Regions from separate parts of the Sphingomonas sp. M1-B02 genome, predicted to be linked through region 3. Evidence: riboswitches for the same ligand, from Rfam matches in the RefSeq annotation. Region 3 holds a riboswitch; each other region holds the start of a gene.

Region 1 (10,044 bases), 1.8 Mb from region 3:
CCATGTCTAAGCTGAGCCAAAGCGGGGTGGCGCGGCATGGTTTTGCGGCTGCCGTGAACGGTGAAGGGAGTGGGAATGCGGCGGGGTAGCGCGGCGACGGCGGCGGTGGCGCTCTTGTTGACGGGGGTCTCACCTGCGACGGCGCAGGTCTGGCAATCGGACCAGGGCGACGGCACCTATCGCAATCCGGTCCTGTTCGCCGATTATCCCGATCCCGACATCATCCGGGTGGGCGAGGATTTCTACTTCGTCTCCACCACTTTCGTGAACGCCCCCGGCGTGGTGATCCTCCATTCGCGCGATCTGGTGAACTGGCGGCTGGCGACGCATGTCCAGCCGCGGCTGGACGGCAACCCGCGCTATGACCTGAAGGAGGGGGGCGACTATCGCCGCGGCTTCTATGCCGCCAGCCTGCGTCACCATCGCAGCAAATTCTATCTGGCGATAACCCCTGTCGGACAAAAGACGCGACTTTATCGCGCCGAGCAGATCAGCGGCCCATGGACCTATTCGGTCCTCGACCGCGAGGCATTCGATCCGGGCCTGTTCTTCGACGATGACGGCACGGGCTATATCGTCACCGCCGAGGGCTCCGACGGCACGGTGACGTTGCTGACCCTGACCGATGATTACAGCGCCGTGAAGGCCGCCCAAGTCGTTCATTACAATGAGGGTGCGGAGGGATCGCACCTGATCAAGCGGGCGGGCTATTATTATCTGTTCAACGCAATCCCGCGCCGGCTGTCGATGACGGTCTCGCGCGCGCGCAGCCTGACCGGCCCGTGGGAGACCCGCCCCTCGATCAGCACGCGCGACCGCACCGGCGGGCACCAGGGCGCACTGGTGGACCTTGCCGACGGTCGCTGGTTCGGTTTCGTGATGTACGACGCAGGGCCGATCGGGCGGATGACCAATCTCAGCCCGGTCCATTGGGTCGACGACTGGCCGGTCTGGGGCACGCCGCAAGCGCCCGGGCGAGTGCCCGATCGCGCCGCCAAGCCGATCGCCGGGCAGCCCTTTGCCGAACCCGCCACGTCCGACGTCTTCTCCTCGGCTGCGCTCGGCCTGCAATGGCGCTGGAACCACAATCCGGACGACGCCCGGTGGTCGCTCACCGCGCGTCCGGGATGGCTGCGGCTCCATGCCACGGCGGCGGACAATATCTGGCTGGCCCGCAACACGCTGACGCAGAAGGCACAGGGGCCGGCGTCGCGCGCGGTCGTGAAGCTCGATCTGGCCGGCATTCGCCCGGGCGACGTCTGCGGCTTCGGCACCTTCGGCAAGATCAGCGCGCAGCTTTCGGTCCTCGGGCAGGCCGGGCGCGCCCATGCCCTGACGATGCGAGTCACCGATTCGACGGTGAACGGGCCCGAAATCACCGTACGCGAGGCCGCGGTTCCGATCAGCGGCGCGCGGCTGTGGCTGCGGACCGATACCGATTTCGTGCGGAACATCGGCCGGCTGGGCTACAGCCTGGACGGGCAGCGCTGGCACGAGGTCGGCGGTAACTTCCCGCTGGCGTTCGACTGGCAAACCGGCACTTTCCAGGGCGTGCAATTTGCTTTGTCCTGTTACAATCCAGCGCCCGGCGCAGGCTATCTCGACGTGGACAGCTTCACGCTCGCCCCGCTTCCGTCAGCCGGGGGGCGGAGAGCGCGCTGACCCGCCGGGACGCATGCGCGGCGATTGCAGAATCGGTTCTCTCTTGCTAGCCGATCGGTGTCGTCCGATTCGGCGGGCGGCAGATCGCACCGGTAACGGGAACGCAGTGCGCTCGGGCAATGCCGGGCAATTCTGCGGCTGACCCTGCAACTGTAAGCGGCGAGCAGGATGTGCACGCGGATCGGCGACGGTCCGCAGCCACTGGATGGGTCGACGGAGTCGATCCGCTGGGAAGGCGCCTATCCCGTGACGACCCGCGAGCCAGGAGACCGACCGGCGCGTGTCGCTCTTGCCGGGTCCATGGGATTGGCCAGGCGCGAAACGGTTTCGTCTGAGCGACGAACGTGCGGCTGGGGCCGCATCGGCTGAGGTCGGCGGTCGCTCACGCGTCCGATTGTCGGCACCGGCCGACCGTTCGCGCGGACGCCCCGGTCTGGTCGCTCGACGCCGGGAATCATTTCTATGACTGTCAAACCATCCGACTCTGTCGGCATCGCCTGGCCGCTTGCGCTTGCCTTTGCGGCGATCCTCGGCACGCTCGCCACCGCCTGTATGATGCCCTTCGTCGCCGTCGCGACGCTTGCCGGGGCGACGATGCCGCGTGCCCAGGCATTGGTGACCGTGGCCGGGGTGTGGGCCGTCAACCAGCTGCTCGGCTTCGCGATGCTCGGCTATCCGTTCACCGCCTATGCAATGGTCTGGGGGCTGGCGCTGGGCGCGGCGAGCGTGGTCGCCATGCTGGTCGCGCGCCGCACGATCGGTGATGCTGCGGCGCTTTCCTCGCGACTGGTGGCGGTGTTCGCATTCGCCTTCGCTGCCTATGAGGGGTTCCTGTTCCTCTTCTCGCTTCTTGCCGGCGGCACCGGCACCTTCGCGCCCTCGATCGTGCTGCAGATCCTCGCCAACGATGCGCTGTGGTTGAGCGGACTGGTGGCATTCTACACGCTCCTCGCGCGGGCCGCGCCGCGGCTGTTCGGGCCTGCGCTCGCGCCGCGGCTGCGCTGATGGCCGCGCTCCCCCGGGTGGTGTCGCTGCTGCCGAGCGCAACCGAAATTGCCGTGGCGGTGGGGCTCGGCGAGCAATTGCTCGGCCGTTCGCACGAATGCGATTTCCCGCCCTTCGTCGCGGCCCTCCCGGTGCTGACCTCGACCAAGCTGGAAAAGGGGCTGACCTCGCTGCAGATCGACCGGCGCGTGCAAGAGATCGTCCAGCAAGGGCTCTCGGTCTATGCGGTCGATTCGGAGCAGCTGCGCGCGCTGCGCCCCGACGTCATCCTTACCCAGTCGCAATGCGCGGTCTGTGCGGTGACGCCGGCCGATCTCGAGGACTCGCTCGCCGCCTGGGTGGGAACCGCGCCGACCCTGGTGTCGCTGGCGCCGGACGATCTGGGCGACGTGTGGGGAGACTTTGCGCGTGTCGGCGAGGCGGTGGGCGCTGAGGAGGAAGCCGAGCGCGCCGTAGAGCGGCTTCGGGCGCGGCTCGATGCGCTGCAGGCGCGCACGGCTGGGCGTGGACTGCGGCCCACGGTCGCCGCGATCGAATGGATCGATCCGCTGATGGTGGCCGGAAACTGGGTCCCCGAGCTGATCGAACTGGCCGGGGGCGAGCCGCTGTTCGCCGTGGCGGGGCAGCATTCGCCCTGGCTGGAATGGGATACGCTGATCGCCGCCGATCCCGACGTGATCGTGATGATGCCGTGTGGATACCGGATCCCGCAGACGCTGGGCGACCTTGCGCCGCTGGTCGACCGGCCCGGCTGGCGCGATCTCTCGGCGGTGCGCCAGGGCCGCGTTTTCGTGGCGGACGGGCATCATTTCTTCAACCGGCCGGGGCCCCGGTTGGTCGAATCGGCCGAGATCATCGCCCAATGCCTCGACGACAACCGGCCGGACCCTGCCGACCGCCGATGGCTCCGCCTGCCACGGCGGGGATGAACCGAGCCGGGCTTTTCAGCGCCGCAATTCGAAGCTAGGCGGGGAGGGTTAGGACCGCGAAGGCACTTTTTGGACATGGCGATCGTTTAGAAGCTGTTCTTCCATGCCGGGCAGGCCGCGAGGTCATCGCCCGGACGATTTTCCTTTCGATAAGGCCGGGCTTCCCAAATTCATGTTTATCGGTGCATTTTCCCCGAGCGCTTCACCCGCGAGCGGCCCGGTCGGATCACTTGACCTGAAGGAGATGGCGCGCGGCGTCGCCGCCTTTCGCGCGACCGACAATGTTCGGGCATGGCTGGAGCTTGCCGCGAGCGCTATGCCGCTGCTGCTGCTGTGGGGGCTGATGTGGCTCGCGCTCGACGTCCATTATGCGCTGACCTTGCTGCTGGCGGTGCCCGCCGCCGGCTTTCTGCTCAGGCTGTTCCTGATCCAGCATGATTGCGGGCACGGCGCCTTCTTCAAGGGGCGGCGCGCCAATGATTGGGTAGGGCGCTTTCTGGGGGTGCTGACGCTCACGCCCTATGGTTATTGGCGCCGCACCCATTCGATGCACCATGCCGGGACGGGCAACCTTGACCGCCGCGGCGTCGGCGATGTCGAGACGCTTACGGTGCGTGAATATGCCGGCCTCACCGCATTCGGCCGGCTGCGCTATCGCCTCTATCGCAACCCGCTGGTGCTGTTCGGGCTTGGGCCGGCGTTCGTCTTCTTCCTGCAGCATCGGCTGCCGATCGGGCTGATGCGCGCCGGCTGGCAGCCCTGGATCAGCACGATGGGCACCAATGCGGGTATCGCCTTGCTGTGGACCGGGCTGATCTTGCTCGTGGGGCTCGGCCCTTTTCTGATGATTCAGCTGCCGATCACGCTGATCGCCGCCTCGATCGGGGTCTGGCTGTTCTACGTCCAGCATCAGTTCGAGGATACCTATTGGAGCGAGGCCGATGGCTGGAAGTTTCACGACGCGGCGCTCTATGGCAGCTCTTATTACGTGCTGCCGCCCGTGCTGAACTGGTTCACCGCCAATATCGGCATGCACCATATCCACCACCTCAGCAGCGCAGTGCCATTCTATCGGCTCCCCGCGGTGCTGAAGGCGCGGCCCGAGTTCGAGACGATCAACCGGCTGACGATCCGTCAGAGCCTGAAGCTCGTGCGGCTGGTATTGTGGGACGAGGCGAGCAAGCGGATGGTTTCGTTCCGCGGGCTCCGCGAGCTCGGCTGAACGCCAAGGCGAGAGGTTCTGAAGCCGGGCGGCGGAAAAGGGAGTAACGCCGCCCGACCTCGTACGGGATGTCTCCCGCTGCGCGGACATCCTGACTCGCTATTATTGCGCGGACATTTCCGTGCAAATATTATCGGCGTCTCGGCTGTGCCAAAATGGACCCGTCGCGGCAGGGGTTGCGGCGGGGCGGACAATTGCTGCAAGGCTGGCGCGAGGATGGCGAGCGTGCAGCCCCTAGAGACCAAACCCAAACGGGTCCGCAAGCGAGCGCCGCGACCGCGTTCGTTGCGGCTGCACGGGACGGTCGCGCGCGAGCTGGGCATCCGGATCGTCTCGGGGCTGCTCAATCCGGGCGACATCCTTGAGGGCGAGATTGCCGCAAGCGTGCAGTTCAATGTTTCGCGCACCGCATATCGCGAGGCCATCCGCATCCTGGCTGCCAAGGGGCTGGTCAATTCGCGCCCGAAGATCGGCACCCAGGTCTCTCCGCGCAAGGAATGGCATCTGCTCGATCCCGACGTGCTCGGCTGGATCTTCGTCGGCGAGCCCGATCCGGGGCTGATATACAATCTGTTCGAGCTGCGCCGGATCGTCGAGCCCGATGCGGCGCGGCTCGCGGCGACCCGGCGAACCACGCCGCAGTTGGCGCGCATGCGAGCCGGGCTGGACGGCGTCGCCAAACATGGCTTCGCGACCGAAAAGGGCCGGCATTGCGACGAGGAATTCCACTCGGCACTGCTCGAGGCGTCGGACAATGATTTCATCGTCTCGCTGACCAGCGGCGTTGCTGCGGCGATCGCGATCACGACTGCGTTCAAGCAACATCGCCGCCCGGCACCGCATGACGCGCTGCCGGTGCACCTGGAAGTGTTCAAGGCGATCGAGGCGGGCGATGCGCAGGGCGCACACGATGCGATGGCGCGGCTCGTCGATCGCGGTCTGATGGACACGATGGAGGCCCGCGATCCGCCGCCTGCGCGAAGCCACCGGCGCGATCGGGATTGAAGATCGGCCGCTTCGTTCCTAGATAAAGCGTCAATGTTACCGCTAACTTTTATGGATCGGGAGAGCTAAATGGCGCTGTCAGGGGAATTGTTCATCGCATCGAAGCGCGTGTCGCGCGACGGCCCGGGCTTCAAGGCTGTCGCCGCGGCGACCGGCGCGGAGATAGAGCCAAGCTTCAGCGTCGCGACGCTCGAGGATGTCGAGACCGCCTGCGCCGCCGCGGCCGCCGCCTTCCCGATCTATGCCAATCTTCCGCGCGAAAAGCGTGCGGCGTTCCTCGAGGCGGCAGCCGACGAGATCGAGGCCCTGGGCGACGAACTGGTCGAGCGCGCGATGCAGGAAAGCGGCCTGCCCCAGGCGCGGCTGACCGGCGAGCGCGGCCGCACTGCGGGCCAGCTGCGGCTGTTCGCCAAGGAGCTCCGCCTCGGCGAATATCTGCGCGTGCGCATCGATCATGCGATCCCCGATCGCAAGCCTGCGCCCAAGCCCGATCTGCGGCTGCGGATGGTGCCGGTTGGGCCGGTCACCGTGTTCGGCGCGAGCAATTTTCCGCTCGCTTTCTCGGTCGCGGGGGGTGACACCGCCGCCGCGCTCGCAGCCGGCTGCCCCGTGGTCGTCAAGGGCCACTCGGCGCATCCCGGTACCTCCGAGCTGGTCGCCGGCGCGATCCTGCGCGCCGCGGAGAAGACCAGCATGCCCGAGGGCGTCTTTTCGCTGATCAACGGCCCCGGCAATTCGGTCGGCTCGGCGCTGGTGACCGATCCGCGCATCAAGGCAGTGGGCTTTACCGGATCGCGCGGCGGCGGCATCGCGCTCACCAAGCTGGCGCAGAGCCGCCCGGTGCCGATTCCGGTCTATGCCGAGATGAGCAGCATCAATCCGGTCTTCCTGCTTCCCGCAGCGCTCGAATCGCGCGCCGAGGCGCTGGGTGCGGCCTATGTCGCGTCGGTGACGATGGGGGCGGGTCAGTTCTGCACCAATCCGGGCCTTGTCCTTGCCCTGGAAGGCCCGGCGCTCGATCGCTTCGTGACTGCGGCTTCGGACGCGATGAGCGGCGCCACCGCACAGACGATGCTGACCCCCGGCATCCACAAGGCCTATGAGAGCGGCGTCGCGCGCTGGGCATCGGCGCCCGCGCTCAAGCTGCTCGCGCAGGGCCAGGAGCCGAGCGGGCCGACCCACGGCCAGGCGGCTCTGTTCACGATGACCGGCGCGGATTTCATCGCCGATCCGAGTCATGCCGAGGAGGTGTTCGGCGCGGCATCGCTGCTGGTGCGCTGTGCCGATCTGGACGAGATGCTGGGCGTGGTCGCCTTGCTTGAAGGTCAGCTGACCGCGACGCTGCATTTCGACGAGGGCGATACCGACGTCGCGCGGCGCTTGCTTCCGATCCTCGAAAATCTGGTTGGCCGCATTCTCGCGAACGGCTGGCCGACGGGCGTCGAAGTGACCGATGCGATGGTGCATGGCGGGCCGTTCCCGTCGACTTCGGATGGGCGCAGCACGTCGGTGGGCACGCTGGCGATCGATCGCTTCCTGCGGCCGGTCAGCTATCAGGATATTCCTGAGGCGCTGCTTCCCGAGGAGCTTCGCGAGGCCACCACGGGGTTGCCGCGGCGTATCGACGGTACGCCGACGCTTTCCTGATTTAGAGATGAGGGGCCGTAGCCAGGCCCGCCCGTCATAAATAAACCGTCATCCCGGCGAAAGCCGGGATCCAGGGTGATCGAGCGACGTCCTGCTTGGCTATGGATCCCGGCTTTCGCCGGGATGACGAACGCTTGCTGGCAGCTGAATCTGCTCTAGCCGGGGAAGGCCTCTTCGTCGGTGGCGGCGATGCGGAAGCGGAGCGCCATGTCGTGGCGATATTCCCGCCCCGGATCGAGCCGCGCCGAGGGGAAGCCCGGCTGGTTGGGGCTGTCGGGGAATTTCTGCGGCTCGATGCACAACCCCGCGCGCGCGGCATAGACGCTGCCGCCGGTGCCGGGCGCGCCATCGGCGAGGTGGTTGCCGCTGTAGAGCTGGACGCCGGGCTCGGTAGAGTGGACGTCCATCACGCGGCCCGAGCCGGGATCGAACAAGGTGGCGATCCTTCGCAGGCTTCGCCATGCGCCGTCGATCACGAAATTATGGTCATAGCCCGATCCGATCCGCAGCTGCGCGTCGTCGGCCTCGATATCTTGGCCGACGCGCTTCGGCGTGCGGAAGTCGAACGGGCTTCCGGCCACGTCCGCAAGCTCACCGGTTGGGATCTGCGTCGCGTCCGAAGGCGTGAAACGGCTTGCCGGGATCTGCAGCAGGTGATCGAGGATCGCGGGCGCACCTTCGCCGGCAAGGTTGGAATAGCCGTGATGCGTCAGGTTGACGACCGTCGCGCGATCGCTGGTGGCGGTGAAGCTGATGGCGAGGCCGTCCTCCTCGATCGCATAACGGACGCGCGCGTGGAGATTGCCCGGGAAGCCATTCTCGCCATGCGGGCTGAGCAGCCCGAGCGTCGCCGATTCCGCGTCGCGCTGCTCGACGGCCCAGTTTCGCAGATCGAAGCCCAGCGGGCCCGAATGGAGGTTGTTCGCGCCGTCATTCTCCGGAAGCCGATATTCGATGCCGTCGAGGCTGAACCGGGCGCCGCCGATGCGGTTTGCATAGCGGCCCGCGACCACGCCATAATAGCGCGGATGGGCGCGATAGTCCTCGAGATCGCGATAGCCGAGCACGACATTGGCGCTGCGGCCGTCGCGCCCCGGCACTTCCAGCCTTCGCACCGCGGCGCCCAAAGTGAGAATCTCCGCCCGAAAGCGCCCGCGGGCGATGGAGAGTGTCTCGATCGCCGCGCCCGGCTGGCTCACGGCTTGGCGCCGGGGCAGACCGAATTGTTGGGATCGGACACGATCCGCACATCGGCAACGCTGAAGCGCAGCGGCCCCGATGCCTGGACCACGAACGGCGCGACCACCTGGCGCATGTCCACGCCATTCTGCTGATAGCATTTGAGGAAGATCTTCACCGTCCGCCAGCTGCCGGTCGCGCCGCTGAACAGGCTGGTGGCGTCGATCGCGCCTGTGTTGGTGCCGCCCTCCATGAGCAATTTGACCGGGCCGGTCGCCGCGGTGTCGAGGCGATAGCTGATCTGCAGCGCCAGATCGGCATTGGTCTCGCGCGTCAGATCCAGGCTGCCGCCGCCGATGCGGAGCGTCGCGGCGTGGGCGGGCCAGGTGAGTTCCTGCGCGCCTTCTTGCGTCTGCGGCCCGTCGACCGGGCGGCGGCCGATGCCGCTGTCGGTCGCGAAGGAATAAGGCGCCGGCGTCACCCCCTTGGTGAAATAGACCGTCGTGTTCGCCAGCGACGCGTCGATCCCCGATTCCTCGCTCAGCGTCCCGACGCTGCCGCTTTTCGCGTAGCTCAGGCCATAGCCGAGCGCGAACAGCGGATCGTAGCCGGCATCGCCCTTATTCAGCACGAACTGGCCGGCGGTCTTGGGCCAGCTGAACGACAGGCGCCCGTGGAAGTCCCTGCGCGGCTTGCCCGCGGCATCGCCCACCAGCACATCCGCCACGCCCGCGCCCTCGCTGCCCGGCAGCCAGGCGGCGACGAACGCGTCCGAGGCGTTGAGCTCGGGGTTCACCCAGAGCGGGCGGCCGGAGAGGAACACCGAGACGGTGGGGATGCCCGCCGCCTTGAGCTTCCTGAGCAAGGCCAGCGCCTGCTTGTCCCCGGGCTGAAATTCGAGCGTGCGGATGTCGCCGCGCATCTCGGCATAAGGCTGCTCGCCGAACACGACGACCGCGGCGTCGGGCTTGGCGGTATAGCTGCCGTCGACCGAGAGCGTCGCGGCGCCGCCGCCCGCCTTGAGCGCCTCGGCAAGGCCGGCGTAGATCGAGGTCGCGCCGGGGAACACCGCGTTGGAATTGCCGTCGCCCTGCCAGCTCAGCGTCCAGCCGCCGGTCTGCATCTGGAGCGAATCGGCGCCCGCGCCGGCGACCAGCACCTTGGCGTGCGCCTTCAGCGGCAGCACCCCCTGATTCTTGAGCAGCACCAGCGTCTTGGCCACGGCCTCGCGCGCCAGGGCGCGATGCGCGGGCTTGCCCATCTGATCGGGCTGCCCCTCGATCGGCCGCGCCGGATCGAACAGGCCGAGCTTGACCTTCACCCGCAGGATGCGGCGCACCGCATCGTCGACCCGCGCCATCGGCAGCGTGCCGGCCTTGACGTGGCGGACGGTCG
Region 2 (10,044 bases), 1.1 Mb from region 3:
GCCTGCCTTCAGACGCTCTGCCTCTATCCTGAGCCGTTCGGCTTCCAACTTCAGACGTTCCGCCTGAAGCTTCTGGCCTTCGAGTTGCAGCTTCTCGCTGTTGGACATGATCTCACGAAGGCGTGCGAGTCGCTCGTCAAAATCGAACTGATCGCTGCCAATGTGAGTTGCCATGCGCTACCTCTCGAAGGCCTATATAGCAATTACCAGCGGCGCTGATAAGCCCGCTTACCAGCGGTAGTGCGAGAAGGCGCGGTTGGCTTCGGCCATCCGGTGCGTGTCTTCGCGCTTCTTCACTGCGTTGCCGCGGTTGTTGGCGGCATCCATCAGCTCGCCCGAGAGGCGTGCCGACATGGTGTGCTCGCTGCGATTGCGGGCGGAGGTGATCAGCCAGCGGATCGCCAGCGCCTGGGCGCGCTCGGGGCGCACCTCGACCGGGACCTGGTAGGTCGCACCGCCGACGCGGCGCGAACGGACTTCGATGCCCGGCTTGATGTTGTTCAGCGCGTCATGGAACACGCCGATCGGCTCGCGCTTGGCGCGCTGCTCGACGGTTTCCATTGCCGAATAGACGATGTTCTCGGCGACGGACTTCTTTCCGTCCAGCATCACCGAATTCATGAACTTCGACAGGACCTCATCACCGTAAACGGGATCAGGCAGGATTATGCGCTTTTCTGGGCGGCGACGACGTGCCATTTCAAATTCCTTTGTTCTTCAGCCGATCCGGAACCTGTCCGGGGCTTACTTTGGCTTACTTCGGACGCTTGGCGCCGTACTTGGAACGCGACTGGCGACGATCCTTGACACCCTGTGTATCGAGCACGCCGCGCAGGACATGGTAGCGCACGCCGGGAAGATCGCGAACGCGACCGCCGCGGATCAGCACGACCGAATGCTCCTGGAGGTTGTGGCCCTCACCGGGGATATACGAAATGACTTCGCGCTGGTTGGTCAGGCGGACCTTGGCCACCTTGCGCAGAGCCGAGTTCGGCTTCTTCGGAGTCGTCGTATAAACGCGGGTGCAAACGCCGCGCTTCTGCGGATTTGCTTCCATCGCAGGGACCTTGGACTTGGCCTTCTGCGGCTCGCGGCCCTTGCGGACCAGCTGGTTGATCGTTGGCATGAAAGCCCTTCACCTTGTGTTGCCCGGATGCTCCGGAGGTTACTTTGCTGGGATAACGAGAGAATACGAAAAGGCCCCGGGTGTACTCGACCCCCCGGGCCATTGCGTCTCCAGCAACGTTCAGCTCTTTGTTCCGCGAGGGGAAATGGCCGTGAGGCCCCCTTGTGGAACGGTGGCGCCTATAACGGCGCTCGGCCTGTCGGTCAATGCCCGGGGGACGCTTCCGCCGCACTCCGGCATAACGGAGCGCTAACGGGTTGCGGTCTATGCCCGGGCGATGTTCGTGATGCTCCCTTACCCCAGGTTCCGGCCGCTGGCCATCGCACTCTATGCACTTGGCGGGACCTTGCTCCTCGGAGTCGCGGGCCCCGCGATGCCGGGACTTTGGGAGCTGCTCGGCGCGCTGGGGCTGCTTCCGCTGCTCGGCCTTGTGCTCGCAGGCGGCGCCGGCCTGCTCGCCTGCCACCTGGCCCAGCTTACCGCCGTCCCGCTCGGCCGCGCGTCGTTCGCCAAGGCGGCCCTGCCCGCTTTCCTGATCCCGGCAGCGGCGATTCCTGCGATGGGCGTCGCCGCCCTGCTGCCCCCGCTGGCGATTGCCGTCATCCTCGCGCGCCGGGTGCCCGAGCAACGCGACGCAGGCCTGATCGCCACCCTCGGCACGCTCGCCGGCCTTGCCGCTGCCGGCTTGGGGAATGCCTGGCTCGGGAGCGGCGCGTCGATCGCGATGCTGGCCGCGGCCTGGCTTTCGCTGCATCGGAGCGGGAAACCCGCCGGAAACGACGATCCGGGATTGGAACGGATGCGTGACATTATGAGGCTGCCCGAAGGCGCCGCTTATGCTAGGCAACGAGGCGGGAGTCGAAGCCCGTGCCAAGGGGACTGAGCGTATGTTCAACAGCCACCGCAACAGCCGCGACGAGCGCGCCGCCCCCCCTGCCCCATCGCAACAGACCAGCCGCGGCGCCCGCGGCATGTTTTCGGTGATCGGCCCCGACGTCACGGTCACGGGCGCCGTCACTGCCAGCGCCGACCTTCATATCGATGGCCGGGTCGAGGGCGACGTGACCTGCGGGACGCTTGCCCAAGGCGCCGAGAGCCAGATTTTCGGCAGCGTTACCGCCGACACCGCACGGATCGCCGGCTCGATCGAAGGCACCGTCCGCGTCAAGCAGCTCACCATCGAGCGTTCGGCCAAGATCACCGGCGATGTCGAATATGAGAATATCACGATCGAGAATGGCGGGCATGTCGACGGCCGCCTCAAGCATATGAGCTCGATCGACGCGAGCGCCGCCGCGGGGCCGCGCGCCGTGCCCAGCACTCCGCTCGCGCCCGCCGCCGACGAAGCCGCCTGACGCCCGAATGCAGAAAGGCGCGACCCCGATCTGGGACCGCGCCTTTTCTACTTCGCCGCTCTCCCTGACGGAGAGCGATAGGATCACATGTCCTGGATCTTGGTCAGATGCGCCTGGATCAGCTTGCCGGCGTCGGTCGCGAACGTCTTGAGCTCGGGCACGTCGCCGCTCGTTGCATAGCCCTGCACCAGCGACAGCGCCATTTCATGCGCCGCGATCTGCTGGGTCTTGTAGAGCGTATCGAAGGCAGTGCCCTCCGCCGCGCGCAGGGCCGAGAGGTTGGCCTCCTGCTCGGCGGTGAGCGCCGGATTCGGGACGATCGCAGGCGTAGCCTTGCCGGCGGCAGCCATGAGCTTCTGCGTCGAGGTATTATGCTGCTCGACCATCATCGCGCCGAATTGCTTGAGCGGAGCGGCCGTTGCCTTCTCCTGCGCCAGCTTGCCGGCCTCGACTTCGAAATAGTCGCTGGCGCCGACGGCGTTAACGAAGGTCTGCGAGGGCGACATCATCGCGTCTGCCATCATCGCATTGTCAGCCAGGTTGGCTTCGGTGCCGAGATCGGTTGCCATCATATTGTCGGCATTGCTGTTGGTCATGGCGGTGTCGTTGCCGCCGCACGCGCCGAGAGCGAGCATGGGCGCGAACGCCAGAATGGCTAAAGTCTTCATATCGAAATCCTCCCTGTGAAGCAGGACCAACGAAGCCCGAGGGTCGCTGTTCCGCTTTCTGCGGTGAGGCGATCAGGCGGCGCGGAGTTCGGCGAGGAAGAAATCGAGCTGGCCCGCAAGCGCACCAGCGCCGTCGCGCAGCCGCAACGACAAGGTTTCCATGTCTCCGGCACTGGCCGAGGCCGCACGCGAAGTGCCGCCGATCGCCTCGACATCGTGGCGGATCCCGGTGCTGGCATCCACGGCCTCCTCGACATTGCGCGCGATGGTGCGGGTGGCGACCTCCTGTGCGGCGACCGCGGATTCGACGCCACCTGCCAGCGCGGCCATCGCCTCGATAGCGCGTTCGACCTGCGCATGGCCAAGCGCCACTTCGTCGATACCGATTCGTATCTCGTCGACGTGGCGCGCGATCCGCGCCGCCGCGGTGCCGGTTTGCGACGAGAGCAGCTTCACCTCATTGGCGACGACGGTGAACCCGCGTCCCGCTTCGCCTGCACGCGCGGCTTCGATCGTGGCGTTGAGCGCGAGCAGGTTCACCTGCCGCGCGATCTCGCCGATCAGCCCGATGACCGAATCGATCGTCTGCGCCGAGCGGAGAAGCTCGCGGGTGCGCTCGCTGCCGGCGGCGACGAGATTTGAGGCTGTCGCCGCAGCGGCCTTTGCCTCTGCACTGCTCCGGGCGATCATCCCCAGCGACCCCGCCAGATCGCGGCCACGATCGGCGATCTCGCTGATGTTCAGGCTCGTCTGCGACGCGGCGGACGCCACCGCGATGGCACGATCGCCGGTGTCTGCGGCCCGCTCTGCAGTCGCGGCGGCGCTATGCTCGATCTGCTCCGAAAGCGCCGTCATCGCCCGTGAAAGCGCAGTCACCTGCGCCTCGAAATTCTCGCTGGCGACTTCGATCCGTTCGGCGCGGGCGATGCGGGCGGCCGAGGTCGCGCGTTCGGTATCGGCGGCGATGTGCATCAGCCGGCGATTGCTTAAGATCGCGTGAAGCTGCCCGCCCCGCGTCAGGATCATCCCCTCGGATCCGTTGGACGCGCGATACTGCGCCACGATCTCGCTCGCGCGTAACGAAATCTCGGCGGTCGGACAGGCGCGGACATGCTGGCGCACGCCGTGGCCGTAACTCGGATTCTGGAGCAAGGCATGGCCGAACGGATTGAGCAGCAGCTTGCGCACATCCTTCTCGAAAATCGCGCCGATCGGCCGCTGGTCCTCGTCCACCACCGGAATCAGGCGGAGATCGATATCGGCATTGAAGCTTTCGACCGCCTGGAACAGCGAATCCTGGAGCGTCAGCCGGACGGGCGCCGCCTCGCTCCTGCTGAGCCGGATTTGCGGCGTGGACTGGGGTTCGACGGAGACGAGCGGCGCGCTTTGCATGGGCTCGGTCTAAGTGGAGACGGTAAAGAGCGAATTTACCGTTGGTTACAGTAGGAAGACAAAGCAGATTTATTTCGCGATTGCAGCAAGCCCGCCCGCGACCTAGGGCAGTGCCTGCGACAGGTGTCCCGCAAGGGATGAAAAGGGAATCCGGTTCGAACCCGGAGCTGCCCCCGCAACTGTAACCGGCGAGCCGGCGCGCCAACAAGCCACTGGAGGCATTCCGGGAAGGCGGCGCCAAGGCAGCGACCCGGGAGCCAGGAGACCTGCCGGTCGCAGTCGATTCCTTTGCGCGGGCGGGGTGCACCGGGCGAACGGGGGGAGAAACCTCCGTGTGAGCGACGCCGTACCGGGTCGCTGCGTCCGTCGAGGCGGCGGCCCTGCAAGAGGTGTCTTTGCCGGGTGTCGTTGCTGCTGCCTGCCCTTTCGAAAGCGCTGCGCACGGGGCCCGTCTTGCTGTGCCTGCTGGCGGCGGCGTGCGCCGACCAGCCGCCGCGCGGGGGCGGCATCGTCTCGACCAACCCCTGCGCCGACGCGATGCTTGTCGAATTGGTGCCGCACGATCGGATCGCGTCGATCAGCCATTATTCGGCCGATCCCGCCGCGACCTCGATCGACCTGGCGCTGGCCCGCCGCTTCCGCACCAATGCGGGGACTGCGGAGGAGATCATCGCAATGCGGCCCGATCTGGTGGTCGCGAGCGCCTTCACGTCCCCCTCGACGCGCGAGGCCTTCGCGCGGGCCGGGATGAAGACCCTGTATCTCGATTCCCCCGTGACGATCGACGCCAGCAAGAAGCAGGTCCGCGAACTCGCCGCGGCGGTGGGTGCGATCGCCGCGGGCCAGGCGATGATCGCGCGGATCGATCACGCCTTGGCAGCAACATCGCCCTCGGGGCCGCAGGTCCCTGCCCTCCTGTGGATCGGCGGCAACCTCGTCTCGGGGGGCGGCACCTTGCTGCACGAGATGATGGTCAAGGCCGGTTTCTCGGACCATGCCGCGCATTATGGGCTTCAGAATACCGGCTATCTGCCGATCGAGCATGTCCTGATCGATCCGCCGCGGGTAATGCTGGTGCCCGATGCCGCCGGGCGCGACGCCGATTCGCGCGCGGCGCAGATGCGGGCCTGGGCGATCGCGCGCAGCAATGCCAAGGTCCACCAGGCGCACTTCCCGCGCAGCCTTGCCAATTGCGGAGGACCGGTGATCGCCAAGGCCATGACGAGGCTTGCCGAAGTCCGGCGCGAGGTGGGAGAGTGATCCGCTGGTCACCCTCACCCTTCCCAACTCTATCGCGATGGGCCCCTTCCCTCTCCCGTTGGGAGAGGGAGGGAGGCGCAAAGCGCCGGAAGGGTGAGGGTGAGGGGCTGTGAACCGCCCGCTCCTCCTCACCACCCTCGCCGCCCTGGTGGCGCTCCTCTTCGCCGGCTCGCTAATGGCGGGCAAGGCGTGGGTTCCCTTTGACGCCTGGTTCTCCGCAGATCCGCGCTGGTGGATCATCGCCGAGCTGCGCCTGCCGCGCGCGATCCTGGGCCTTGCGATCGGCGCGGCGCTGGGGCTGACCGGCGCGGTGCTGCAGGGCTATCTGCGCAATCCGCTGGCGGACCCTGCGGTCGTCGGCGTCTCGTCGAGCGCGGCGCTGGGCGCCGTCGCGGCGATCGTCTTGCTGTCCGCCAGCGCGCCGCTGGTCATCTTCGCCTGCGCGATGCTCGCCGCGTGCGGATCGATGCTGCTGCTGGCAGGCCTCGCGTGGCGCGCCGACAGCGCAGTCGCCTTCATCCTCGCCGGCACCGTCCTCGCCAGCCTGAGCGGCGCGCTCACTGCCTTCCTGATCTCGATCGCCCCCAATCCCTTCGCCACCGCCGAGATCATCGACTGGATCATGGGTTCGCTGACCGATCGCAGCTTCGCCGAGGTCGAGCTTGCACTGCCCTTCATCGCGATCGGCTGCGCGCTGCTCCTCTGCACCGGCCGCGCGCTCGACGCGCTGACGCTGGGCGAGGATGCCGCCCGCTCGCTCGGAGTCCGGCTGGCGCGCACCCAGCTGCTGATCGTGCTCGGCACCGGCCTCGCGGTCGGCGCCAGCGTTGCGGTGACCGGGGTAGTCGGGTTCGTCGGGCTGATCGTCCCGCATCTGCTGCGCCCGCTGACCGGGGCCAGGCCCTCGGCCCTCCTGCTCCCCAGCGCGCTGGGCGGCGCGGCGCTGACGCTCGCGGCGGACAGCCTCGTCCGGCTCGGCCCCGGCGCGTCGGAGATCCGGCTCGGCGTGGCGATGGCGCTGCTCGGCACGCCCTTCTTCTTCGTCCTGCTGCTGCGGATGCGGAGGTGGGCATGGAGCTGACCGTCCGCGACCTCAGCGTGAGCCTGGGCAACCGCCGCGTGCTCGAGGGAGTCGACGCCAGCTTCCAGCCGGGCCGCGTCACCGCGATCCTCGGCGCCAACGGATCGGGCAAATCGACGCTTGTCCGCACGCTCGCGGGGCTGCTCGACGCCGATGCCGGCCATGTGAGGCTAGGCACGCGGCACATGGGCCGGATCGAGCCGCGCGAGCGGGCACGGCTGATCGGCTACCTGCCGCAGGACCCGGTGGTGCATTGGAACCTGGCGGTGCGCGAACTGGTCGCGCTCGGCCGCCTCCCCCACCGCTCGCCCTTTGCTGGCAGGTCGAACGAAGACGCCGAGGCGATCGGGGCGGCGATGGCCGCCACCGACACCTTCCCCCTCGCCGATCGCGGCACCGACCAGCTTTCGGGCGGCGAGCGCGCGCGCGTCCTGCTGGCGCGGGTACTGGCCGGCGCGCCGCAGTGGCTGCTCGCCGACGAGCCGCTGGCAAGCCTCGATCCGGTCCACCAGCTGGCCCTGCTCGATCAGCTCCGCGCGCTCGCCGCGTCGGGGATGGGGGTGGTGATCGTCCTCCACGATCTGATCCAGGCCGCGCGCGCCGCCGACGATGTGCTGCTGCTGAAAGGCGGCAAGGTCGTGGCGTTCGGAACCGCCGCCGAGGCCTTGTCGCACCAGCCGCTCCGCGAGGCGTTCGGCGTCGAGGTGATGGTCATCCCCGACGAGCAAGGTCGTCTCCTCCCGGTACCGATCGGTCGCTCGAAGGGCTGACAGCGGCGTCGCGCTGTGCGACGCAAGATAATTACAGGAAGGCGATTCGCGCCTCGAACCCCGGGGGAGACCATCATGCGCATCGCGGCGACCCGCCTGTTCCTGTTCCTTGCGGCGTCGATGCTGCTGGTCCGCGCCGATGCGATGGCCCAGAGCGCCGGGGTGCCGGCAAAGCGCATCGCCCTCACCTTCGACGATGCTCCCCGCGCGCCCGGCGCCTTCCTCACGCCCGACGAACGCGGCAAGCGGCTGCTCGCGGCGCTCAGGGCGGCGGGCGTTCGCCAGGTCGCCTTCTTCGTCAATCCGGGCGCTGTGAAGGGCGAGGCCGATACCGCGCGGCTGTCAGGCTATGCCGCGGCCGGCCATGTCCTCGCCAATCACAGCTTCACTCACCCGCACCTGAAATCGACCGACGCCGCCGCCTATCTCGCCGACATCGACAAGGCCGAGACCTGGCTGAAGGGCCGCCCCGGCTATCGCCCCTGGTTCCGCTTCCCATTCCTCGACGAAGGCGGGCCCGACAAGGCCAAGCGCGATGCGGTGCGCGCCGGGCTCAAGGCGCGCGGGCTGCAGAACGGCTATGTCACCGTCGACGGCTCGGACTGGAACATGGAGCAGCTAACGATCGACGCGGTGAAGGCCGGCAAGACGATCGACCGGGCAGCGCTGCGCGACCTCTATGTCGAGACGCATGTGGAATCGGCCAATTTCGCGCACGGGCTGATGCAGCAGGCGATCGGCCGAGCTCCCGCGCAGGTGATGCTCCTCCACGAAACCGACCTCGCCGCACTCTATATCGGCGACCTGATCGCGGCGCTGCGCAAGGATGGCTGGGAGATCATCTCCCCCGACCGCGCCTATGCCGACCCGATCCACGAAGCGATGCCCGACACCCCCTGGGCCGCCGGCACGCTCACCGAGGCGCTGGCCTGGGAGAAGAAGCTGCCCGCGCCGCGTTGGTATGCGCGCAACGACACCAAGATCGCCAACGCGCTGTTCGCGGCGCGCGTATTGCACCAAGAGGCCCAATGACCCAGTTCGAACTCACCGACGAGCAGCGCCAGATCCAGGAGATGGCGCGCGCCTTCACCGCCGACGCCATCACCCCGCATGCGGCGGAATGGGACGAAAAGCATATCTTCCCGCGCGAGACGATCCGCGCCGCGGCCGAACTCGGCTTCGCCTCGATCTACGTCTCCGAAGAGAGCGGCGGGATCGGGCTCGGGCGGCTCGAATCGGCGCTGATCATGGAGGCGATGGCCTATGGCTGTCCCTCGACCAGCGCGTTCATCTCGATCCACAACATGGCCGCCTGGATGATCGATCGCTTCGGCGCGCAGGCGGTGAAGGACAAATATCTGCCGTCGCTGATCACCATGGACAAGCTCGCCAGCTATTGCCTGACCGAGCCGGGCTCGGGCTCCGACGCGGCGGCGCTCAAGACGCGCGCGGTGAAGGACGGCGACGACTATCTCGTCACCGGCACCAAGCAGTTCATCTCGGGCGGCGGCGAGAATGAGATCTATGTCACGATGGTCCGCACCGGCGAGGAGGGGCCCAAGGGCATTTCCTGCCTCGTGATCGAGAAGGACATGCAAGGCGTCAGCTTCGGCGCGCAGGAGCGCAAGCTGGGCTGGCATTCGCAGCCCACTGCGCAGGTCAATCTCGACAATGTCCGCGTGCCGGCGGAGAATCTGGTCGGTGCCGAGGGCGAGGGGTTCCGCATCGCGATGATGGGGCTCGACGGCGGCCGGCTGAATATCGGCGCATGCTCGCTGGGCGGCGCGCAACGCTGCCTGGACGAGGCGATCGCCTATACCAAGGATCGCCAGCAGTTCGGCAAGGCCATCGCCGACTTCCAGAATACCCAGTTCACGCTGGCGGACATGGACACCGAGCTCCAGGCGGCGCGCGCCTTGCTCTATCTCGCCGCAGCGAAGGTCACGGCCAATGCGCCGGACAAGACCCGCTTCGCGGCGATGGCCAAGCGCTTCGCGACCGACACCGGCTCGTCGGTGGTCGATCGCGCGCTGCAGCTGCATGGCGGCTATGGCTATCTGATGGACTATCCGATCGAACGCTTCTGGCGCGATCTGCGGGTGCATTCGATTCTTGAGGGGACGAACCAGGTGATGCGGATGATCGTCGGGCGCGAGCTGGTGCGGCAGTGATGACCGACGTCCTGACCCTCACCGAAGGCCAGATCGGCCGCATCCGCCTGAACCGCCCCAAGGCGCTCCACGCGCTCAACAGCGCGATGTGCGCCGAGATGCTCGAAGCCCTCGGCAACTGGCGCGACGACCCCGCGGTCGAGGCCGTGCTGATCGACCATGCCGAGGGCCGCGGTTTCTGCGCCGGGGGCGACATCCGCATGATCGCCGACAGCGGCGCG
Region 3 (10,044 bases):
GCTGGGCGCGATCCAGACCTCCGTGCCGATCTGCGGTTGTCGACCGCCGAACCCGTAGAGCGGCATTCAGGCGACTTGCCCGCCGGACCGCAAGGAAGGCCAGGCTGGGCTCAATAAGCCATTGAAATCTATAGAAGGGCTGGTCATGGTCGGGATGCCTCGCTTCCGATGGCCATCTGGTTAGCGGTCCCCGCGCCGGGCGACAATCCAGGGCAAGCTATTCGCAGCGATATGAGGGGCCGCCACACCGTGATCCGGTGGCCCGACCGTTGCATCAGGGCAACGGCGGCCCGAGCGTCTTGCGCAAACCCCGTCAGACACTTGCAACCAGCAAACAAGCTGTTATTCTAAACCTTGGCGTCGCGTTTCATATAATGGGAAATGAAGGCGGTCGTTGTAGCGTGGTTGTCAAATCGGCGTGTTGTGGGGGAAATCAAAAGCCCAATCCCGCGACAAAAGCGCCCTAGAAAATGCTTCGGGAGAGGGGACGTAATGACTGACCGATCGAAAATGCGCCGCTATATGGGTGCGACCAGCTCTTGGGCCGCGCTCGGCCTGGTGCTCGCTTTCGGCGGGCAGGCTTTGGCGCAGACCGCACCTGATCCCACCGGAACCGTGGTCGATGAAAGCGCGCTCCAGGATGAAGATGCCATCGTCGTCGTCGGTTCGCGCGCGAGCCAGCAATCGGCCAACAACCGCAAGAAGAACGCCCGGACCGCGACCGACTCGATCGTTGCGGACGATATCGGCTCCTTCCCCGATCGCAACGTCAACGAAGCGATTTCGCGCATCCCGGGCGTTGCGCTGAGCCGCAACGAGTTCGGTGAGGGCGACGGCGTTGCCGTGCGCGGCAACGGCCCCGATCTGACCCGCGTCGAGCTGGACGGCATCGGCGTGCAGAGCACCAATGCGCTTGCGATCGCGGGTGCGAGCGGTCGCGGATCGGATCTCCGCGAGCTCCCCGCGGAACTCGTCAAGAGCGTCGACGTGGTCAAGGGCTCCACCGCCGACATGACCGAAGGGTCGCTGGGCGGCACGGTCCAGATCAAGACGCGCACAGGCCTCGATTTCAAGAAGCCCTATGCTTCGCTGCGCGTCGGCGCCGGCCAGAATTCGCTGGGCAAGGATTGGACGCCCGACGTCAACGGGGTGCTTGCGAGCCGCTTCTTCAATGATCGACTGGGTGTCATCGCCAGCGGCAGCTATTCGAAGCTGCAGAACAATGCCCACGGCTATGAGAATACCACGAGCAACAATCGCGGCTATTCGCGCCTGTATGATTTCGACAATTCGCCCGAGAAGACCTTCGCGTTCAATCCTGCCACGGTCGGCACCGACGCTGCCGATGTTGCCATCGCCAACGCCACGGCGCCCGACGGCTCCACTCTGACTCCGCGCGAACTGGTGACGCTTGCGGCCGGTGCTGCGAGCAAGGCGCAGTGCCTGACCATCTTCCCGAACGCCAGTGCCACCGCTGCTACCGGCGTTCGCGCGCAGCGCATCCTGGAACAGCAGACCTGCCTCAATCAGTGGAACGATTATACGCCGTCGCTGATCCGGCATTTCTCGAATACCCAGACCGATGAACGCTATTCGTTCGACGCACGGATGGATTATCGCATCACCGACAATCTGACCTTCTTCGCCAAGGGCACGATCGCCAATCGCAAGGTCCACGACCAGAACCGTAGCCGCACGCCGGTCTCGCTGTTCAACGCGAATCTGAACGGCACTTTCGTCGACACCGCGACCGGGTACCCGCGGATCCGCTCGGTTTCGCCAACCGCACCGGCCGGCTACGCCCTCTTCGATCCGCAGTACGGATTCAACAATGTCGCCAATAACGCCACGCTCGGCAACGTGCTCAACGTGGTGCCCGGCAGCGTCGTGGTCGACAGTGCGCATAACGTTACCCAACTCACGACGACCAACAATTCGGTGACGATCGATCAGATCGAGAACCGCATCGATACTAGCACCAAATATGCCCAGGCCGGCCTGGAGTATCGCAGCGATCGGCTCGAGATCGATCTGTGGGGCGGCTACACCAAGGCGGTCACCAGCCGCGGCGATATGCGCACGCAGCGTTCCTACAATTATGGCGATGCGACGCTGACCTTGCAGCCGAATGGCCTGTGGGACATCGATCTCCCGGCCAATTATGACGAAACCAACCCGAGCAATTTCGTCCAGGTCGCTCCGGCCACGACCGCACTGGCCGCCGTGGTGGCCGGGCCGAATGGTCCAGCCGTGCCTGCTTACTCGATCGCGCAGCAGCCGCTGACGACGCCGAACTTCCAGGTCCAATACACCCCGGCTCTGGGTGAAGCATCGGAGAAGATCGCGAAGTTCGACTTTGCCTACAAGACCGACGAGATTCTGCCCTTCATCACCCGGGTCAAGGTTGGCGCGATGTATCGCAACAACAGCATCAGCCGCTGGAACAATGGCGGCTACACCGCCAAGCCGGCGGTCGGTACCTTTGGTACGCCGGGCTATGTTCCTGCGGTCATCGTGCCGACGGCGATCGTCCGCGGCACGCTGCGGGCATGCCAGCCGACCGCGACCTCGTCGGCAGCAGGCGGCCTGTCGTGCAACTATGGATTCGTCCCCAGCACAAATCCCGCCAATGTTCGCTCTGGCGTCGACACGCTGACTCCGGACCAACTGCGCGAGCTTTTTACGCGCACGCTTGAGCCGGCCGACTCGGACTATTTCGGTGATCTGCCAAACCGGGGCGATCTGCCGCCGTCATGGCAGGGCATTCGGACCGACGAGCTGTTCGCAGCGCTCGGCGCGTCGCAGTTCATGAATTTCGACTGCCTGAAGGAGTGCACGGCGAGCGACGGCAACGTTTATGCGCAGCCCGTCACGCGCGCGAACGAGACGATCAAGAACGTCTATGCCATGGCCGATTTTGAACAGCGTCTGCCGCTCGGCCTGCTGTTCAACGGCAATGTCGGCGTCCGCGGAGTCTTCACCACGGTCGAAGGCTCGGGCCTGCAGACGCTTTCGCAAGTCGCCGTGACGGCTTCGTACAACCCGGCGAACCCCAATGCGACTGCGGGGATCGTCACCACCAGCTATTCGCTGCCGGTCACCTTCGACAGCTCGACGACCGACTGGCTCCCGAGCTTCAACTTCAACCTGTGGGGCTTCAACGAGTCGTTGGTGCTTCGCCTGTATGGCGGCAAGACCATCGCGCGTCCGAACGTCAACAATCTGGTTCCTGCCGGCACCTGCGTCACCTTCGACGAGCGTCAGGCGCTCGATCCGGGCGCCGACGAATTCAACTGCTCGGGCCGCATCGGCAATCCGGGGCTGAAGCCGTTCACTGCTTGGAACTATAACGCCAGTCTCGAATGGTATCCGAACGCGGACACCATGTTCTCGGCGGCCTATGGCAAGCTGGATGTCTCGGTCGGCAACCCGATCCAGGTGACCGAGCTGCGCCAGCCGTTCGCGGGTAGCGCCGAAGTAGATCCGGTCACCGGCGCAGCGCTGGCGGACTTCACCTTCCTCGTCCCGACCTTTGCGAACGGGCCCGGTTACAAGCGCTCGATCTGGGAATTCTCGGCAAAGACGGCGTTCACGTTCCTGCCCTGGTTCCTCAAATATACCGGTGCGGACGCCAACTTCTCGATCCTCGCCTCCGCCGCGACCAGCGGCCAGCAGGACCCCCTGACCGGCGACGTGATGCTGCCGCCCAACGAGTCCAAATATTATACCAACGCCTCGCTTTGGTATGACGACGGCAAGCTGAATCTGCGTGTCGCATATCAGAAGCGCAGCTCGCGTTTCTCGTGCATCACGCCGTGCGGCGGCAATACGACCGACATCAACTATCCGGGCGAGCAGTGGACTAACGTCCGTCTGGTCGCACCGGGCTACAACCCTGGCGTGCCGCGCTTCGAGGACGGCAGCACTTTCATCGACGTCAAGGCCTCGTACAACATCACCCGTAACTTCCAGATCTATGCCGAAGGCCGCAACATGCGGCGCGAGGCGCAGACCGTGTCGACGGGCGAATATGTGCCTTTTGGCGACGGTACGCCCCGCATTCTCCGTCTGAACTATGGCGGCCGGCGGATCATGGGGGGCGTTCGCGTCCAGTTCGGCAACTGAGGCTAAGCGGGCCGCTCTGAAGGGCGGCCCGCCACCTCCGAGATTGGGAAAGCCGGGGAGCGGTGGTAGGAGCATTTGCTCGAAGCCATGCTCACCTGGCTTTTTCCGTTTCAACCGGGGGTTGGAGAGAGATTGATGCGTCGGATCTGGCTGCTGACTTCAGCCCTGCTCGCGCTCGGCGCCTGCGCAGCGCCGCCGATTGCGGGCACCGCGCCGCAAGCGCAGCGCGCCTGCTTCTGGTCCTCGCAAGTCACCGGCTTCGCCGATGCCGGGCCCGACCGCGCTTTGGTGCATATCGGTACCCGCGAGACATGGGAGCTGACGCTGTCCCCCGGTTGCCCCGACGTCGATTGGGCGATGAAACTGGGCGTTCGCGCGCGGGGCGGGGAGCGCATCTGTCCCGGGCGGCCCGCCGAATTGCTGGTTCCGAACGCCAGCGAGAGCGGCTTTCGCCGCTGCCTGGTCCGCAATGTCCGCCGGCTGTCTGCTGACGAGGCCGCCGCTGCACGGGGCATCTGATGCCCCGGGGTCCCGAGCTCGTGACGGCGCTCGTACCTGTCTCGCTGGCAGGCGGACCCGCCGCCGCGCTTCGCCTGCTCGCTGCGCCGGCCCTGGGGGCGGTGGAGATTGCCCGTCCCCCGCTCGATGATCTGCCCTACCGCGACTTCGTGCGGACGCTGCTGGGGCGGCAGGGGTTCAAGCTCGACTTCAATCGGATGACCCCGGACGAGGCGCTCGCCTTGGTCTCCGACCAGCTCCTCGGTCCGGGCGCGTTCCGGCAGGAACGCGGCCTGCTTGCATCCGACATCGCCGAGCTCGCGGATTTCGCGGCGGGGCTGGTGGGCGGGGTCAGGCCGTCGATTTCGGTGCGCACGCTGTTTGCCCCCGGCGACCTCGTCTGGCATCTCGATCGCCTGAGCGAGCCAAGCGCCTTCCGTCTGCTCTGGCCGCTCGGACGGCCCGGCGGCATGCGCTTCACCCCGGCGGACAATGTGGATGCGGGGATGCACCGCGCCTACATGCGCCGAGAACATCCGTTGCTGTGCCAGCTGGATGCGCGCGTGCTACGCGCCGGCGCGGACGTCGAGACCCTCTGGGCGCACCGGCCGGTCCAGCTGGAGGCGATGACGACCGGCCGCTATCCCTTCCTGCGCGATCCGGATTTGGAGGTTGCGGTCCACCCCGATGCCGCCAGCATCCACCGGGTCGAGACCGGATCGCAGCCGGGCACCTATCATCGCTCTTCCTGGGCCAATCGCCGTGCGCCGGGGTTCCAGATCGTGATCACTGCCGCGTCGGGGCCGGCATGATCGCGCGCCGCGCTTTTGGCCGTACCGGCATCGAGGTGTCTTCCTGCACCTTCGGCACCGCCGCGCTGGCGGGGAGCGATCTCATGGAAGCGAAAGCGGCGCTCTCGCTGGCGTTCGAGCGCGGCGTGAATGCAGTAGAGGTTGATGCCGGCGACAGCGCGTCGATCGATCTTCTGGGCGGCATGCTCCAGCGCGAGGGCGCGCGCGATCGGATGCATGTCCTCGCGCGGCTGACCTCGCTGCTGCCGTTCGATCTGCCGTCACCGCACGTCATGGTCGGCCAAGCCTATCCTGGCCGGCAACTCCGCGCCGAGACCGAGGCGCTGCTCAGGCAGTTGGGAGTCGAGCGGCTGGGGATTGCGATGCTCCACGCCTGGTGCCCCGAATGGCTGCGCGAGGGGGACTGGATCGAGACGCTCGATCGGCTGCGGCAGGAGGGCAAGATCGCCGGCTTCGGCATCTCGCTGTTCGATCATGACGTCGATGCCGGGCTGGAGGCGGTGACCAGCGGGCTGATCGACGCCGTGGAGGTGATGTACAATATCTTCGATCAGGGCGCGGCGGCGGCGCTCTTTCCACTGTGCCAGCGGCACGGCGTCGCGGTGATCGCGCGCGCGCCGCTATATTATGGCGCGCTGGCCGGGGCCAACCTCGCGCGAGGCGACTGGCGGGCGGGCTATTTCTACGACGCGCATCGCAAAGAGACCGAGGCGCGGGCAGGGCGCATCGCGGAGCCAGGAGAGGCGATATCGGATCTGGCGCTGCGATTTGCCCAGTCGCATCCTGCGGTATCGACTGTGGCGGTGGGGATGCGGACGCGTGCGCAGGTCGAGGCCAATCTGCGCGCGTTCGAACAGGGTCCGCTGGATCCGGAGCAGCAGGGCTCGATGGCAAAGCATGCCTGGCTGTGCCTAAGCCCCCACCGCGCTGGGTCCAGCGCGGTGGGGAGAACATCCTAGAAGGCGACTCGCACGCCGCCAAAGGCGCCGCGGCCCTGAGTGGCGAAGCTGAACACCTCCTCATAGCGCTCGTCGAAAAGATTCTCGACGCGGCCGAACAGCGAGACCTTGTCGCTGATCTTGTAGTCCGCGTTGAAATTGACCAGCACGAACTCCTGCAGCGAAACGACCGGCGAGCTCGCATAGGTCGGATCGGTGAAGGTGATGTCGGTCATCCGGCCGTTGTAGCGGACGGTGAGCGTGCCAGCGAAACGCTCGTCCTTGCTAAGCACAGTCGCGTTGAAGCTTCCCAAATGCTTGGGCCGGCGGACTTCCTCGGCACCATTCTCCTCGGCGTCGAGATAGGTGTAGGTCGCGTCGAGGCGAAGCTGCGGGATCGGTCGCGCGCTGACGAAGATTTCGACGCCGTGCTGCCTGGAATCGGTCGTGCGGTTGCCCGGGGTCGCGACGAAGATGGGGGCGGGATAGGTCGTGTAGATCTCGTCCTTCAGCGTCGAATCGAAATAGGTCGCGCCGATCGTCGCGCGGCCCTCGCCGAAGCTCTGCTCGATCCCGGCCTCCCAGCCTTCGGACTTCTCTGGCTTCAGGTTCGGATTGCCGATGTAGCGTCCGTCCGAATAGCCGTAGAGTTCGAAATAGCCCGGGTTCTTGACGCCGGTGCCATAGGCTGCGCGGATCCGCGTGTCGGTCGGGAGGCGATAGCTTCCCTGGACGCGCCAGGTCGTGGGATCGCCGAAGCGGTTGTTGTCGTCGTGCCGCACCGAGCCGCCGAGCGACAGCCGATCGGCCACCGTCAGCTCATATTGACCGACCAGCCCGAGATTGTCGGTATCGCGCTTGCCCTGGAACGCGAAGGGGGAGGGGGTGATGTTCCGGAAGCTTTCGCGTTCCAGATCCACCGCGCCGGTGATCCGATGGACGACGCTACCGGTGCCGAAGCGGAAACTCGAGACGAAGGAGGCCTTGTAGCGCTGACCCTTGTCGCCGCTGTCTAGGCCAGCCTGATTGTATCCTTTCCGGGTCGTGTCGGCGAACTGCGCTGAGAGGGCGTTGGTCCAGCGACCGTCGAGTGCCGTCAGTTCGGCGCTGACGAGGCCGTAGAAAGCGCGGTTGTTGAAGCGCACGCCGGGGCTGTCGACGATCGTGCCGAAGCGGGGGCTGGCCGGGTTTAGCTCGCTATTGTTCGAATCGGCGTCGAGCTGGCTGTAGCGGCCGACTGCGCTCAGCTTGAGGTTGGGCGAAGGCATCCAATTGAGCTTGGCGGTGCCGGTCACCGACTCCGACCCGAGGTTGCGGGCGCCGCCGCGGGCATTGGGGGTGCCGTCGCTATGATAGAAGGACCCCGACACGGCGTAATCGAACGTGTCGGATGCACCGGCCGCCCGCGCGTTGCCGTTATAGGTGCCGAACGAGCCGCCCTCGGCGCGCGCGCTGAGCCCCGGAGCTTCGGCCCCGGAGAGCGTGATGTAATTGATTACCCCGCCGATCGCGTCCGATCCGTAAAGCGAGGATTGCTGGCCGCGCAACACTTCGATCCGTGCTGCAGGATCGGCCAGCAAGGTGCTGAAATCGAACTCGCCGACATAAGGGTCGGCGGCTTCGATGCCGTCGATCAGCACCAGCACCTGATTGCCCTCGGCGCCGCGGATGCGGACCTGGCCCTGGCCGGCAATGCTGTTCACCGCGACGCCGGGCACGTCGCGCAATATGTCGGAAACCCGGCGCGTCTGGCGCCGGTCGAGTGCTTCGGCATCGAGCACCGTCACCGATGCGCCGATCTGGTCCGCCCGCACGGCGTCGCCGGAGCGCGAAGCAGTGACGAGGATGGCGTCGCCAGGATTGGTCTGGTCTTGGTCGGCTTGCGCTAGAGCGGGCGAGGCCGCGGCAAGCGCGAGCATCGAAATCATGGTCTTCTTCATCAGGGATATCCCCGGCGTCATGAGCAACGTCGGCGGGGCGTGCCGTTCGCGAACGAACGGTCGGTGCGCGCCAGCGGGCGGACGCCTTTCGCGCCCGGCAACGTGCACCGATGCGGACCCGCCGCATGGGTTCGTCGCTCAGACGGAGTACCGTGCCTTGGCCTATCCCTGGACCATGGCAAGAGCGACCGGTGCGCTGGCAGGTCTCCTGGCTCGCGGGTCATAGCTTGATGCACGCCTTCCCAGGCCCTCGCTTGCGCTAAGGCCCAGTGGCTGCTCCCCCCGAGGAGGGCGCATGTGCATCGCGCTCGCCGCTTACAGTTGCAGGGACAGCCGCGGAGTTGGACGCCCGGGGGCACCCGCACCGCATTCCCTTTCAAGCCCCTTGCGGGGCACCGGCGCGATCATGAGAGAAGGGGTCGCCCCCGATCCTCAGGCGCGGGCAATAGGGAAATTTTCCGCTCAGGCAAGGGGGCCGGGCGCTGCCCGCGGTCTACGACGGGTTACGGCGCGCCTCCAGGACATCGGCCAGGCTCGTCCATTTCGCCGCGCCGGCGCTGTTCGCGATCATCGCCTCGACGAATGTCATTGTTCGCAGGCCATCGGCGATGCCCGGAAACCAGTCGACCGTGTCCCAGGCCGGCGGGCGCGTTTGGCCCGCGCGCAGGGCGTGGCCGAAGCTCCGGTAGAGGTTCGCGAACGCCTCGATATAGCCTTCTGGATGGCCCGCGGGGGTGCGCAGCCGGGCCGTAGTCGATGCCTCGAGGCCGGGGCCGCCCGCGCGGATTATCTCGGCCGGCCGGTCGAGCCAGCGGATCGTCAGCGTATTGGGCTCCATCTGCGACCAGTCGAGTCCGCCTTTCTCGCCATGAATGCGCAGGCGCAGGCCATTTTCGTCGCCCGCGGCGATCTGGCTCGCCTTGAGCACGCCGCGCGCGCCATTTTCGAACTGGAGCAGCGCGGCAATGTCGTCGTCGAGCCGGCGGCCGGGTACGTGCGTGGTGAGGTCGGCGCTGAGCTGCTCCACCGTTAGCCCCGAGACATGCTCGGTGAGCTGGAAGGCGTGAGTGCCGATATCGCCCAGGCAACCGCCCAGCCCGGCACGCGCCGGATCGGTACGCCACTCGGCCTGCTTGTTACCTTCGCGGTCGAGGGGACCGCTGAGCCAGCCTTGCGAATATTCGACCTGGACCAGCCGGATCTTGCCCAGATCGCCGCGCGCGACCCGGGCCCGCGCCTCCTCGACGAGCGGAAAGCCGCTATAGGTGAAGGTCAGGCCATAGAGTTTCCCGCTGCGCTGGACGGCCGCCTCGATGGCGAGCGCCTCCGCGAGGTCGAGCGCCATCGGCTTTTCGGACATGACGTGGAAGCCGGCATCCAGCGCGGCGATCGCGGCGGGGGCGTGGAGGTGGTTCGGGGTGACGATCGCCAATACCTCCATCCGCTCCTCCGCGGGCAAGGCGGATTCGCCGGCGAGCAGGGCGTCGAGTGTCGGATAGCTGCGCCCCGGGGCCAGGCCAAGCGCATCGGCGCTGCGCCGTCCGCGCTGGGCATCGCTGCTGAAAGCGCCGCAGACCAGGGCATAATCGCCGTCAAGCGCCGCGGCCATGCGATGCACTGCGCCGATGAAGGCACCTTCGCCGCCGCCGACCATGCCGTACCGGATCTTCGGCATAATGCGCATGTCTTGCCTCTCCTCCATAATTGCGTTCGAGCCGCCCGCGCGGGGTT

Evidence for each region. Region 3 has a riboswitch for cobalamin ahead of OKW87_RS01640 (TonB-dependent receptor plug domain-containing protein). Riboswitches for the same ligand answer to the same signal wherever they lie in the genome.
Region 1: another riboswitch for cobalamin. It lies ahead of OKW87_RS10395 (hypothetical protein); the one in region 3 lies ahead of OKW87_RS01640 (TonB-dependent receptor plug domain-containing protein).
Region 2: another riboswitch for cobalamin. It lies ahead of OKW87_RS06880 (ABC transporter substrate-binding protein); the one in region 3 lies ahead of OKW87_RS01640 (TonB-dependent receptor plug domain-containing protein).

Annotation. Positions count from the first base shown of each region.
Region 1 is NZ_CP110679.1:2,152,163-2,162,206, reverse strand. It holds gene OKW87_RS10400 (glycoside hydrolase family 43 protein) at 76-1,662, shown strand; cobalamin riboswitch at 1,700-1,954, shown strand; gene OKW87_RS10395 (hypothetical protein) at 2,125-2,667, shown strand; gene OKW87_RS10390 (ABC transporter substrate-binding protein) at 2,667-3,596, shown strand; gene OKW87_RS10385 (fatty acid desaturase) at 3,841-4,818, shown strand; gene OKW87_RS10380 (FadR/GntR family transcriptional regulator) at 5,035-5,823, shown strand; gene OKW87_RS10375 (aldehyde dehydrogenase (NADP(+))) at 5,893-7,470, shown strand; gene OKW87_RS10370 (aldose epimerase family protein) at 7,626-8,669, opposite strand; gene OKW87_RS10365 (glycoside hydrolase family 3 protein) at 8,666-10,044, opposite strand, start outside.
Region 2 is NZ_CP110679.1:1,417,302-1,427,345, forward strand. It holds gene OKW87_RS06845 (hypothetical protein) at 1-174, opposite strand, end outside; gene rpsG (30S ribosomal protein S7) at 229-699, opposite strand; gene rpsL (30S ribosomal protein S12) at 755-1,126, opposite strand; gene OKW87_RS06860 (hypothetical protein) at 1,404-2,009, shown strand; gene OKW87_RS06865 (bactofilin family protein) at 2,014-2,481, shown strand; gene OKW87_RS06870 (DUF4142 domain-containing protein) at 2,565-3,149, opposite strand; gene OKW87_RS06875 (methyl-accepting chemotaxis protein) at 3,222-4,541, opposite strand; cobalamin riboswitch at 4,646-4,829, shown strand; gene OKW87_RS06880 (ABC transporter substrate-binding protein) at 4,944-5,801, shown strand; gene OKW87_RS06885 (FecCD family ABC transporter permease) at 5,911-6,882, shown strand; gene OKW87_RS06890 (ABC transporter ATP-binding protein) at 6,873-7,652, shown strand; gene OKW87_RS06895 (polysaccharide deacetylase family protein) at 7,728-8,684, shown strand; gene OKW87_RS06900 (acyl-CoA dehydrogenase family protein) at 8,681-9,823, shown strand; gene OKW87_RS06905 (enoyl-CoA hydratase/isomerase family protein) at 9,823-10,044, shown strand, end outside.
Region 3 is NZ_CP110679.1:309,027-319,070, forward strand. It holds gene OKW87_RS01615 (gamma carbonic anhydrase family protein) at 1-66, opposite strand, end outside; gene OKW87_RS01620 (TonB-dependent receptor) at 493-4,125, shown strand; gene OKW87_RS01625 (DUF6491 family protein) at 4,261-4,644, shown strand; gene OKW87_RS01630 (hypothetical protein) at 4,644-5,435, shown strand; gene OKW87_RS01635 (aldo/keto reductase) at 5,432-6,394, shown strand; gene OKW87_RS01640 (TonB-dependent receptor plug domain-containing protein) at 6,391-8,313, opposite strand; cobalamin riboswitch at 8,495-8,728, opposite strand; gene OKW87_RS01645 (Gfo/Idh/MocA family protein) at 8,807-9,988, opposite strand.